Methylocaldum szegediense: one gene and its partners. The protein of the gene in region 1 interacts with the protein of each later gene in a pairwise test. Links are inferred from orthologs where the notes say so. Each region holds a gene or a part of one and is shown on either strand. Other genes may lie near its edges. The genes, in order: rlmB, tsaE and QEN43_RS07810.

Region 1 (3,153 bases):
CGACGGCCAAGGCATAGGTACCGATCTTGTTGGCGGTGTCGCCGTTCGCCGCAATGCGATCAGCTCCGACGGCGATCCATTGAATCGCCCCCGTTTTCATCAAATAGGCTGCCGCGGAATCAGCGACCAGGGTTGCGGGTATACCATCCTGTTCCAATTCCCAAACGGTCAATCGAGCACCCTGTAACCAAGGACGGGTTTCCGTCGCGAAAATTCTCGTAACGCCCTGTCGGTAGGCGCTCCGAACCACCCCGAGCGCCGTGCCGTAACCACCGGTCGCGAGAGAACCCGTGTTGCAGTGAGTCAATACGCCGTTGGCGCCGACAAGCACGGAAGCACCGAGCTCGCCCATCTTCCGATTGGCCGCGATATCCTCGTCATGGATGATACGCGCGGTTTGCAATAGACGAGGCTCGGGGTTGCCATCTATCGCCCGGATCTCGGACCGCATGCGGTCGAGCGCCCAGAAAAGATTCACAGCGGTTGGGCGCGAGCCGGCGAGTTCGGCCAGGTCCGCTTCAATCGTCTCCTTCCAGGTATCCGGATTTTCGCGATAGCGCTGGCGCGCTGCCAAAACCACGCCGTAAGCGGCAGCGATACCGATCGCAGGGGCTCCGCGTACGCGCATCGAGGAAATGGCTTCGGCCACGCCCCGGACACTGCCGAACGTCTGGTATTCAACGGCACTCGGAAGCCGACGCTGATCTAGCACACGGAGTCCTTGCTCGCACCACTCTAGGGCGCGGACGGTATCTTGAAATGACATGGACGAAGACGACGAGAGCATTTAGATAATCAACAACGGGAAAATGGAAAAACACCCGCCTCACGGGTATTGTTAGACCAGTCGGATTGCGGCAACACACGACGGGCATTTTAAAATGGTCCGGTAGCTAAACAAAGAACTCGCACCTACTCACGGATCTCGCCGATAACCGTTGGAAAGGCACACCCTTTGAGGGGGCTCGAGTTCAAAAAGTGCGCTTTTTTGCCGCAGGATTCGAACGGCTATTCCCGGTTATAGGATGGTCTTAATCACAGTAGTTCAGAATTCGTCATGGCTACCAACCTATAGAGGCCCGACTATGGTACTCGAAATCTACCTCTGGTGTTGGATGCACCTGGAACCGCGTTACGCAGCAAAGAGAGGGGCAAGACTTTTCTGCCTAGCAATTTTCGCATTGGCTCCATTAATCTATGTCAACCTCGACATCAGCCGGCAAGGATTTAAGCCTTCGGCTCCGAGCTTGACGATTCAGGTCGGCGAGCACGACTCGCAGCATTAGACAGACTCGGCTGAGTACGTTGACGTACGGTCTCGAAAAGCAATACGCCTGTCGCAACTGACAAGTTGAGGCTTTCGACGTGACCGAACATTGGAATTTTGACCAAGAAGTCGCAGGATTCACGCGTCAAACGGCGCAAACCTCTTCCTTCGGCTCCGACCACCAACGCCAACGGAACCGAGAAATCGACTTCATACAGCGATTGCTCAGCCTCGCCTGCAGCCCCTACGACCCATAAACCTGCATCCTTTAGCCAGCCAAGGACTCGGTTCAAATTCGTCACGCGATAAACCGGCACGGTTTCAGCCGCGCCGGAGGCGACTTTGGCGACGGTCGGCGTCAATCCCGCGGACTGGTCCTTCGTAATAATGACGCCGTGAACGCCCGCGGCATCGGCGCTGCGCAGGCAAGCACCGAGGTTATGAGGATCTTGCACGTGGTCCAAGACCAGGAAAAACGGCTGCTCTGAGAGGCTCGCCAAAGCGTCTCTAAGCTCTGATTCTCCGAGTTCTGAGGCCGGTTTTAACTCCAGGACGATACCTTGGTGCTTGCGGCTTTCCGCCAGAGCATCGAGTCGCGGTCTTCCGGCAGGCTGAACCGGAATACCCAGTGACGCCAACTTTCGCTCGATGGCCGTGATTCGTCCATCTTCCCGTTGTGGATCGATCCAAGCGGTGATGATCCTGTCCGGGGCATTTTCGAGCGCGGCTTCCACCGCGTGCAAACCTGCGACACGACGCCGGCGCTTCATAAACGGCGTCTTTTTTTCCGAGACCGGCGCGCCTGAGACGCGGTGCGCTTCACCAGCTCAAGGTCGATTTTCCGCTCATCCAGATTCACGCGAGCCACGATAACCCGAACGCTGTCGCCCAGCCTGTACGTCACACCGCTACGCTGCCCTTCCAAACGATAACCGATAGGGTCGTAATGGAAGAAATCCTTATCCAAAGTCGAAACGTGAACCAGTCCCTCGACGAAAATATCTTTTAATTCCACAAAAAAACCGAAGGGAGTCACGGCCGAAATCACCCCGTCGAACTCCTCTCCCAACTTATCCAGCATGTACTCGCACTTGAGCCAGGCAATGACATCACGGGTGGCCTCATCGGCGCGCCGCTCGGTGTACGAACAATGCTCACCGATCAACACCATATCGTTATGGGAATAGTAGAACTCTTCTTTTTTCTTGTTTTCGAGCGCGTGACGAATCGCCCGATGCACCAGCAAATCCGGGTAGCGCCGAATGGGCGAGGTGAAATGCGTGTAGGCGTCCAGAGCCAGTCCGAAATGGCCCTTTTTCTCCGGGCTATAAACTGCTTGAGGCAGTGAACGTAGCAGTACGGTCTGAATCAGGTGTTCATCGGGCCGCCCGGTGATCTCGTCCAGCACCTCGAAATAGTCTTTAGGTCCCGGGTTGTCGCCGCCCCCGAGTTGCAACCCGACCTTTCCGAGAAAAGCCCGCAGATCGGCCAGTCGCTCGGCGGTAGGCCCTTCGTGAATCCGCAACACATGAGGAAGCTTGTGACGAGCCAAAAAGCGCGCTGCCGCGATGTTGGCGGTAATCATGCACTCCTCGATCAGACGATGGGCATCGTTGCGCTCCCGCGGCAGAATCTGCGAAATCTTCTTGCCTTCTCCGAAGACGATGTAAGATTCCTGGGTATCGAAATCCATCGCCCCGCGCGCCTCTCTTGCCCGGCGCAGGACTTTGTAAAGCGCGTGCAGTTCCTCCAGGTGAGGCACCAGTGCGCGATATTTTTTCCTCAATACCTTATCGCCGTCGACAATCATACGGGCGACTTCCGTATAAGTGAGCCGCGCATGGGAAAACATCAGCCCGGAATAGAAACGCGAACGGACGATCGCG
Region 2 (3,153 bases), 1.6 Mb from region 1 along the record:
TGCCTATGTGGTCGCCCGCTTGGCCCACGACGCAGGCATGGATGTGCGGGTCTATCCGGTTGCGCCGCCAACGAATTTGAAGGGCGATGCGCTGACCGCTTACCAGGATTATCGGGCAGCGGGCGGCGAGACATTGGATTTTATTCCGGCCGATTTCGAGGGCGCGGAAGTCCTGGTCGACGGGATTTTCGGAACGGGCCTGGATCGGGAGGTCGGCGGGTACTACGCGGATGTGATCAAGGCCATCAACCGGTTTTCCGGTCACGTGGTGGCACTGGACATTCCCTCCGGACTCCATGCGGATACCGGCTCCGCGCTGGGTGTCGCCGTCAAAGCCGATTTGACCGTGACTTTCATCGGTCTCAAGCAGGGCCTCTTTACCGGCGAAGGTCCGGAATACGCCGGCGAGATCGTATTCTCCGACCTCGATACGCCGCCGGAAGTGCGATATTCCGTCAAGCCTTCGGCCATGCTGCTGCCTCCATGGGAGCGAGGTTTGCCGGCGCGTCCACGCCATGCTCACAAAGGCCATTTCGGTCACGTGCTAGTGGTGGGGGGCGATAGCGGCTATAGCGGAGCCGCCCGTATGGCTGCCGAGGCCGCGGCTCGGGTCGGCGCGGGTTTGGTCAGCATCGCCACGCGGAAATCTCATGCGGATTTGCTCAACCTGACCCGTCCGGAGCTGATGTGCCACGGCGTCGAAACCATCGATGACCTGCGTGCGCCTTTAGAACGCGCCACAGTCGTCGCTATCGGCCCAGGGCTCGGACGTTCGGAATGGGCCAAGATGCTGCTCGACGCGGTTTTGAATACCGATTTGCCGATCGTGGTGGATGCCGACGCGCTGAATCTTCTGGCGGAAAGTACCCGAACCCGGGACAATTGGGTTTTGACGCCACATCCTGGAGAGGCGGCGAGGCTGCTCGGCGCGACATCTCAGGAAATACAAAAAGACCGGTTCGATGCTGTTCTGAAACTTCAGACGAAGTTCGGCGGCGTGATCGTATTGAAAGGCGCCGGGAGTTTGGTCTGCGGCCCGGATCGATTGCCTCGTGTCTGCACCGCTGGAAACCCCGGCATGGCCAGCGGCGGCATGGGCGATGTGTTGACCGGCGTCATCGCGGGACTCCTGGCACAAAGACTAGATCTTTTCGATGCCGCATCCCTGGGGGTGCAATTGCATGCCGCGGCTGGGGACGAGGCCGCAAAAGGCGGGGAGCGGGGACTCCTGGCCTGCGATTTGATGGATCCGTTGCGCCGGTTGATCAATTTATGAGGGTGATGCTTAAGGACGAGGCGGAAACGCTTGCATTGGCCGAGCGCGTCCATAGTGCCCTGCCATCGGGGGCTCTCGTCTTTCTCCATGGAAACCTCGGTGCCGGTAAGACCACCTTTGTGCGAGGCTGGCTCCGGGCTGCAGGCTTTTCGGGGCCGGTGAAGAGCCCGACTTTCACGCTGGTCGAAGAGTACCCGTTCGAGGACCGGATCGTTTACCACTTTGATCTGTACCGGCTGAACGACCCGGAAGAACTGGAATGGACGGGCTTCCGGGATTATCTTCGGGCGGACGCCGTTTGTTTCGTAGAATGGCCGGAGCGTGGCGCGGGCCTTTTGCCCCGGGCCGACCTTGAGATCCGTCTGGAAATATCGGGTACTGGGCGCATCGCGGAGATATCGGCCGGTACCGACCGCGGCGCAGCGGCGCTAGCCCGGCTGCACGCCGAATAGCCTTTTCTTGCGGTTTTCAGCAGCTCGGACTATGTTTGCCCAGAGCTTTCACGCTGGGCAGTTTTATTCATCAGAACATTTCCCTGATCCGACTCGAAGCGGCGGAGCTGAACGCTCGTCCTTCATGGAGACAAGCTCGGAGGAAGGGACGCCGGCGAGGATTGAAACAAAACGAGCACACGAACCATGGAAAAAAAAACGTTGATCACATGGTTGGCACTCACATTCTGCGGCTACGCGCCTTTGCTTCTGGGCGCGCCGGTACAGATGAACGCCGTGAAATTCGAAGCCGCCGCGCAGAAGTCGCGTCTGATTTTCGATTTCTCGGCGGCGCCGAAATATCGCATTTCCCGGACAAGCAAGCCGAATCAGCTGCAAATCGATTTCGAAAAGATTTCCGTGTTTGGAAAGCTGGGGCAGCCGCCGGCTTCCCATTCCCTGATCGTGAAGCTCATTCCCATCGAGGGCAAAGCCAAGGATAGTCCGAGGATTTTGCTTGATCTCAAACGTCCGGCGGACTACAAGGCTTATGTCACCCCAGTCAAGGGAAGTGTCCGTTTGGTACTCGAACTGACCCCTGCGGCCGCCAAGACAGGAAAAAAAGCGGCTTCCGCGGTGCCGGTAAATTCAGCAAAACCGAAAGGCGCCTCGGCGCCACCAAAAGCGGTCGCAAAGCCGTCTTCCGTCAAGTCCGCAAGCTCGGCGGGCCCAGCGAGGCCTGTCCGTTTGTTGAAGCCAGCGCCGGACAAGGTGCGGGTGGTTGTCATCGATGCCGGTCACGGCGGCAAGGACACCGGGGCCATAGGTCCAAACGGAACTTATGAGAAAGACGTGGTGTTGGCGATCGCGCGCAAGCTTGAACGGCTGATCCGGGCCGAGCCAGGCATGCGGGCGGTCATGGTGCGCAACGGTGACCAGTTCGTCGATCTGCGCGAGCGGGCGGAACGCGCGCGCAAAGCAAAGGCCGATCTGTTCATTTCCTTGCACGCGGACGCTTATGTCAGCAACGACGTAAAGGGATCTTCCGTGTTCACCCTTTCGGAACATGGCGCATCCAGTGAAGCCGCGCGTTGGCTGGCGGACCGGGAAAACGCCGCCTTAGTGGGCGGCGTTCAGCTGAAGGGTAAGGACAAGATCCTAGCCTCGGTGCTGCTGGATCTGTCGCAATCGGCGACGCTCGAAGCCAGCAATCGCGCGGCTGCAAAGATATTGGGAGAACTGAAAAAGGATTTCCATCTTCACCATCGCGATGTGCAAAAAGCGGGATTTGTGGTGCTCAAGTCGCCTGACGTACCCTCGGTACTGATCGAGACGGCATTCATTTCCAATCCCGATGAGGAGCGCAATTTGCGCAACCCTAAGCATCAGGACAGGCTGGCCCGCGCTATCTTCGACGGCATCCGCAGTTATTTCGCCGAGATTCGG
Region 3 (3,112 bases), 1.6 Mb from region 1 along the record:
GTCAGGCGCGCGTAGCGGTTCCACGGACAGACGAGCTGGCAATCGTCGCAGCCATAGATTCGGTTACCCATAGCGGCGCGGAATTCTTCGGGAATCGGCCCGCGCAGCTCGATGGTCAGGTAGGAAATGCAGCGCCTTGCATCCAGGCGATATGGCGCGACGATGGCTCGGGTTGGGCAGATGTCGATGCAGGCCGTGCAGCTTCCACAGTGGTCGCTTGTTTCGGAGTCGACAGGCAAGGGGAGATCGGTATAGATCTCTCCCAGGAAAAACATCGAGCCCGCGTGGCGGTTGACGAGATTCGTGTGCTTGCCGATCCAGCCGAGGCCGGCTTTGGCGGCGAGGGCTTTTTCCAGCACCGGCGCGCTGTCCACGAAGACACGGTAACCGAAAGGGCCGACTTCGGCCGCCACGCGCTCGGCCAGTCGCTGCAAGCGTTTGCGCAGCACCTTGTGATAATCGCGGCCGAGGGCGTAGCGGGAGATGAACGCGGCGCCGGGCTCTTCCAGCCGTTCCCGGACCGCGGTCCTCTCCTCGGGCAGATAATCCATGCGCACGCTGATGACCCTTAGCGTACCTGGGACGAGCTCGTCCGGACGGCTGCGCTTGGTTCCGTGTCGTTCCATGTAATCCATTTCCCCGTGAAACCCGTGTTTCAGCCAGTCCTCAAGCCGCTTTTCGGCTGCGGACAGGTCGGTATCGGTGATGCCGACTTGCTGAAAACCGAGCTCTCGGCCCCAGGTCTTGATTTTCGCGGCGAGCGCGGAGTAATCGGGAGCGGACGAAGTCACAGAAGTGTGGAGACGGTACGGCGTTTAAGCCAGAATGTAAACGGAGCAAGCGTAGTTTAGATACAGCTTACTGGGTTATGAGCGAACGATACAGCCGAAGTTTCCCGAGAGACCTTTATCGCGCCGAAGACGTGCGCGCGATGGATCGTTATGCGATCGAGACAGTCGGCATCCCCGGCATCGAATTGATGCGCCGCGCCGGCGCGTCAGCCTTTGCCGCTTTGCGCCAACGCTGGCCGGAAGCGCGCACGCTGTCGGCCATTTGCGGCAGCGGCAACAACGGGGGAGATGCCTATGTGGTCGCCCGCTTGGCCCACGACGCAGGCATGGATGTGCGGGTCTATCCGGTTGCGCCGCCAACGAATTTGAAGGGCGATGCGCTGACCGCTTACCAGGATTATCGGGCAGCGGGCGGCGAGACATTGGATTTTATTCCGGCCGATTTCGAGGGCGCGGAAGTCCTGGTCGACGGGATTTTCGGAACGGGCCTGGATCGGGAGGTCGGCGGGTACTACGCGGATGTGATCAAGGCCATCAACCGGTTTTCCGGTCACGTGGTGGCACTGGACATTCCCTCCGGACTCCATGCGGATACCGGCTCCGCGCTGGGTGTCGCCGTCAAAGCCGATTTGACCGTGACTTTCATCGGTCTCAAGCAGGGCCTCTTTACCGGCGAAGGTCCGGAATACGCCGGCGAGATCGTATTCTCCGACCTCGATACGCCGCCGGAAGTGCGATATTCCGTCAAGCCTTCGGCCATGCTGCTGCCTCCATGGGAGCGAGGTTTGCCGGCGCGTCCACGCCATGCTCACAAAGGCCATTTCGGTCACGTGCTAGTGGTGGGGGGCGATAGCGGCTATAGCGGAGCCGCCCGTATGGCTGCCGAGGCCGCGGCTCGGGTCGGCGCGGGTTTGGTCAGCATCGCCACGCGGAAATCTCATGCGGATTTGCTCAACCTGACCCGTCCGGAGCTGATGTGCCACGGCGTCGAAACCATCGATGACCTGCGTGCGCCTTTAGAACGCGCCACAGTCGTCGCTATCGGCCCAGGGCTCGGACGTTCGGAATGGGCCAAGATGCTGCTCGACGCGGTTTTGAATACCGATTTGCCGATCGTGGTGGATGCCGACGCGCTGAATCTTCTGGCGGAAAGTACCCGAACCCGGGACAATTGGGTTTTGACGCCACATCCTGGAGAGGCGGCGAGGCTGCTCGGCGCGACATCTCAGGAAATACAAAAAGACCGGTTCGATGCTGTTCTGAAACTTCAGACGAAGTTCGGCGGCGTGATCGTATTGAAAGGCGCCGGGAGTTTGGTCTGCGGCCCGGATCGATTGCCTCGTGTCTGCACCGCTGGAAACCCCGGCATGGCCAGCGGCGGCATGGGCGATGTGTTGACCGGCGTCATCGCGGGACTCCTGGCACAAAGACTAGATCTTTTCGATGCCGCATCCCTGGGGGTGCAATTGCATGCCGCGGCTGGGGACGAGGCCGCAAAAGGCGGGGAGCGGGGACTCCTGGCCTGCGATTTGATGGATCCGTTGCGCCGGTTGATCAATTTATGAGGGTGATGCTTAAGGACGAGGCGGAAACGCTTGCATTGGCCGAGCGCGTCCATAGTGCCCTGCCATCGGGGGCTCTCGTCTTTCTCCATGGAAACCTCGGTGCCGGTAAGACCACCTTTGTGCGAGGCTGGCTCCGGGCTGCAGGCTTTTCGGGGCCGGTGAAGAGCCCGACTTTCACGCTGGTCGAAGAGTACCCGTTCGAGGACCGGATCGTTTACCACTTTGATCTGTACCGGCTGAACGACCCGGAAGAACTGGAATGGACGGGCTTCCGGGATTATCTTCGGGCGGACGCCGTTTGTTTCGTAGAATGGCCGGAGCGTGGCGCGGGCCTTTTGCCCCGGGCCGACCTTGAGATCCGTCTGGAAATATCGGGTACTGGGCGCATCGCGGAGATATCGGCCGGTACCGACCGCGGCGCAGCGGCGCTAGCCCGGCTGCACGCCGAATAGCCTTTTCTTGCGGTTTTCAGCAGCTCGGACTATGTTTGCCCAGAGCTTTCACGCTGGGCAGTTTTATTCATCAGAACATTTCCCTGATCCGACTCGAAGCGGCGGAGCTGAACGCTCGTCCTTCATGGAGACAAGCTCGGAGGAAGGGACGCCGGCGAGGATTGAAACAAAACGAGCACACGAACCATGGAAAAAAAAACGTTGATCACATGGTTGGCACTCACATTCTGCGGCTACGCGCCTTTGCTTCTGGGCGCGCCGGTACAGATGAACGCCGTGAAATTCGAAGCCGCCGCGCAGAAGT

The links.
Region 2: the proteins of rlmB (region 1) and tsaE interact in binary tests that used the Escherichia coli proteins (3 or more experiments, as listed by UniProt). The link is inferred for Methylocaldum szegediense from one-to-one orthologs.
Region 3: the proteins of rlmB (region 1) and QEN43_RS07810 interact in binary tests that used the Escherichia coli proteins (3 or more experiments, as listed by UniProt). The link is inferred for Methylocaldum szegediense from one-to-one orthologs.

What each region holds. Positions count from the first base shown.
Region 1 is NZ_OX458333.1:216,963-220,115, reverse strand. What follows is about bases 133-3,132. They hold rlmB (23S rRNA (guanosine(2251)-2'-O)-methyltransferase RlmB), read right to left. Parts: upstream 2,038-3,132; coding sequence 1,228-2,037; downstream 133-1,227. Other genes in these bases: rnr (ribonuclease R), read right to left, coding at 2,034-3,132; mtnA (S-methyl-5-thioribose-1-phosphate isomerase), read right to left, coding at 133-787. Also shown: more of mtnA, read right to left, coding at 1-132; more of rnr, read right to left, coding at 3,133-3,153. UniProt on the Escherichia coli protein: Specifically methylates the ribose of guanosine 2251 in 23S rRNA.
Region 2 is NZ_OX458333.1:1,823,740-1,826,892, reverse strand. The notes cover bases 1-3,000. They hold tsaE (tRNA (adenosine(37)-N6)-threonylcarbamoyltransferase complex ATPase subunit type 1 TsaE), read left to right. Parts: upstream 1-1,272; coding sequence 1,273-1,728; downstream 1,729-3,000. Other genes in these bases: QEN43_RS07800 (N-acetylmuramoyl-L-alanine amidase), read left to right, coding at 1,915-3,000; QEN43_RS07810 (bifunctional ADP-dependent NAD(P)H-hydrate dehydratase/NAD(P)H-hydrate epimerase), read left to right, coding at 1-1,276. In the rest of the region: more of QEN43_RS07800, read left to right, coding at 3,001-3,153. UniProt on the Escherichia coli protein: Required for the formation of a threonylcarbamoyl group on adenosine at position 37 (t(6)A37) in tRNAs that read codons beginning with adenine.
Region 3 is NZ_OX458333.1:1,824,861-1,827,972, reverse strand. The notes cover bases 154-3,112. They hold QEN43_RS07810 (bifunctional ADP-dependent NAD(P)H-hydrate dehydratase/NAD(P)H-hydrate epimerase), read left to right. Parts: upstream 154-868; coding sequence 869-2,356; downstream 2,357-3,112. Other genes in these bases: QEN43_RS07800 (N-acetylmuramoyl-L-alanine amidase), read left to right, coding at 2,995-3,112; tsaE (tRNA (adenosine(37)-N6)-threonylcarbamoyltransferase complex ATPase subunit type 1 TsaE), read left to right, coding at 2,353-2,808; queG (tRNA epoxyqueuosine(34) reductase QueG), read right to left, coding at 154-791. Also shown: more of queG, read right to left, coding at 1-153. UniProt on the Escherichia coli protein: Bifunctional enzyme that catalyzes the epimerization of the S- and R-forms of NAD(P)HX and the dehydration of the S-form of NAD(P)HX at the expense of ADP, which is converted to AMP.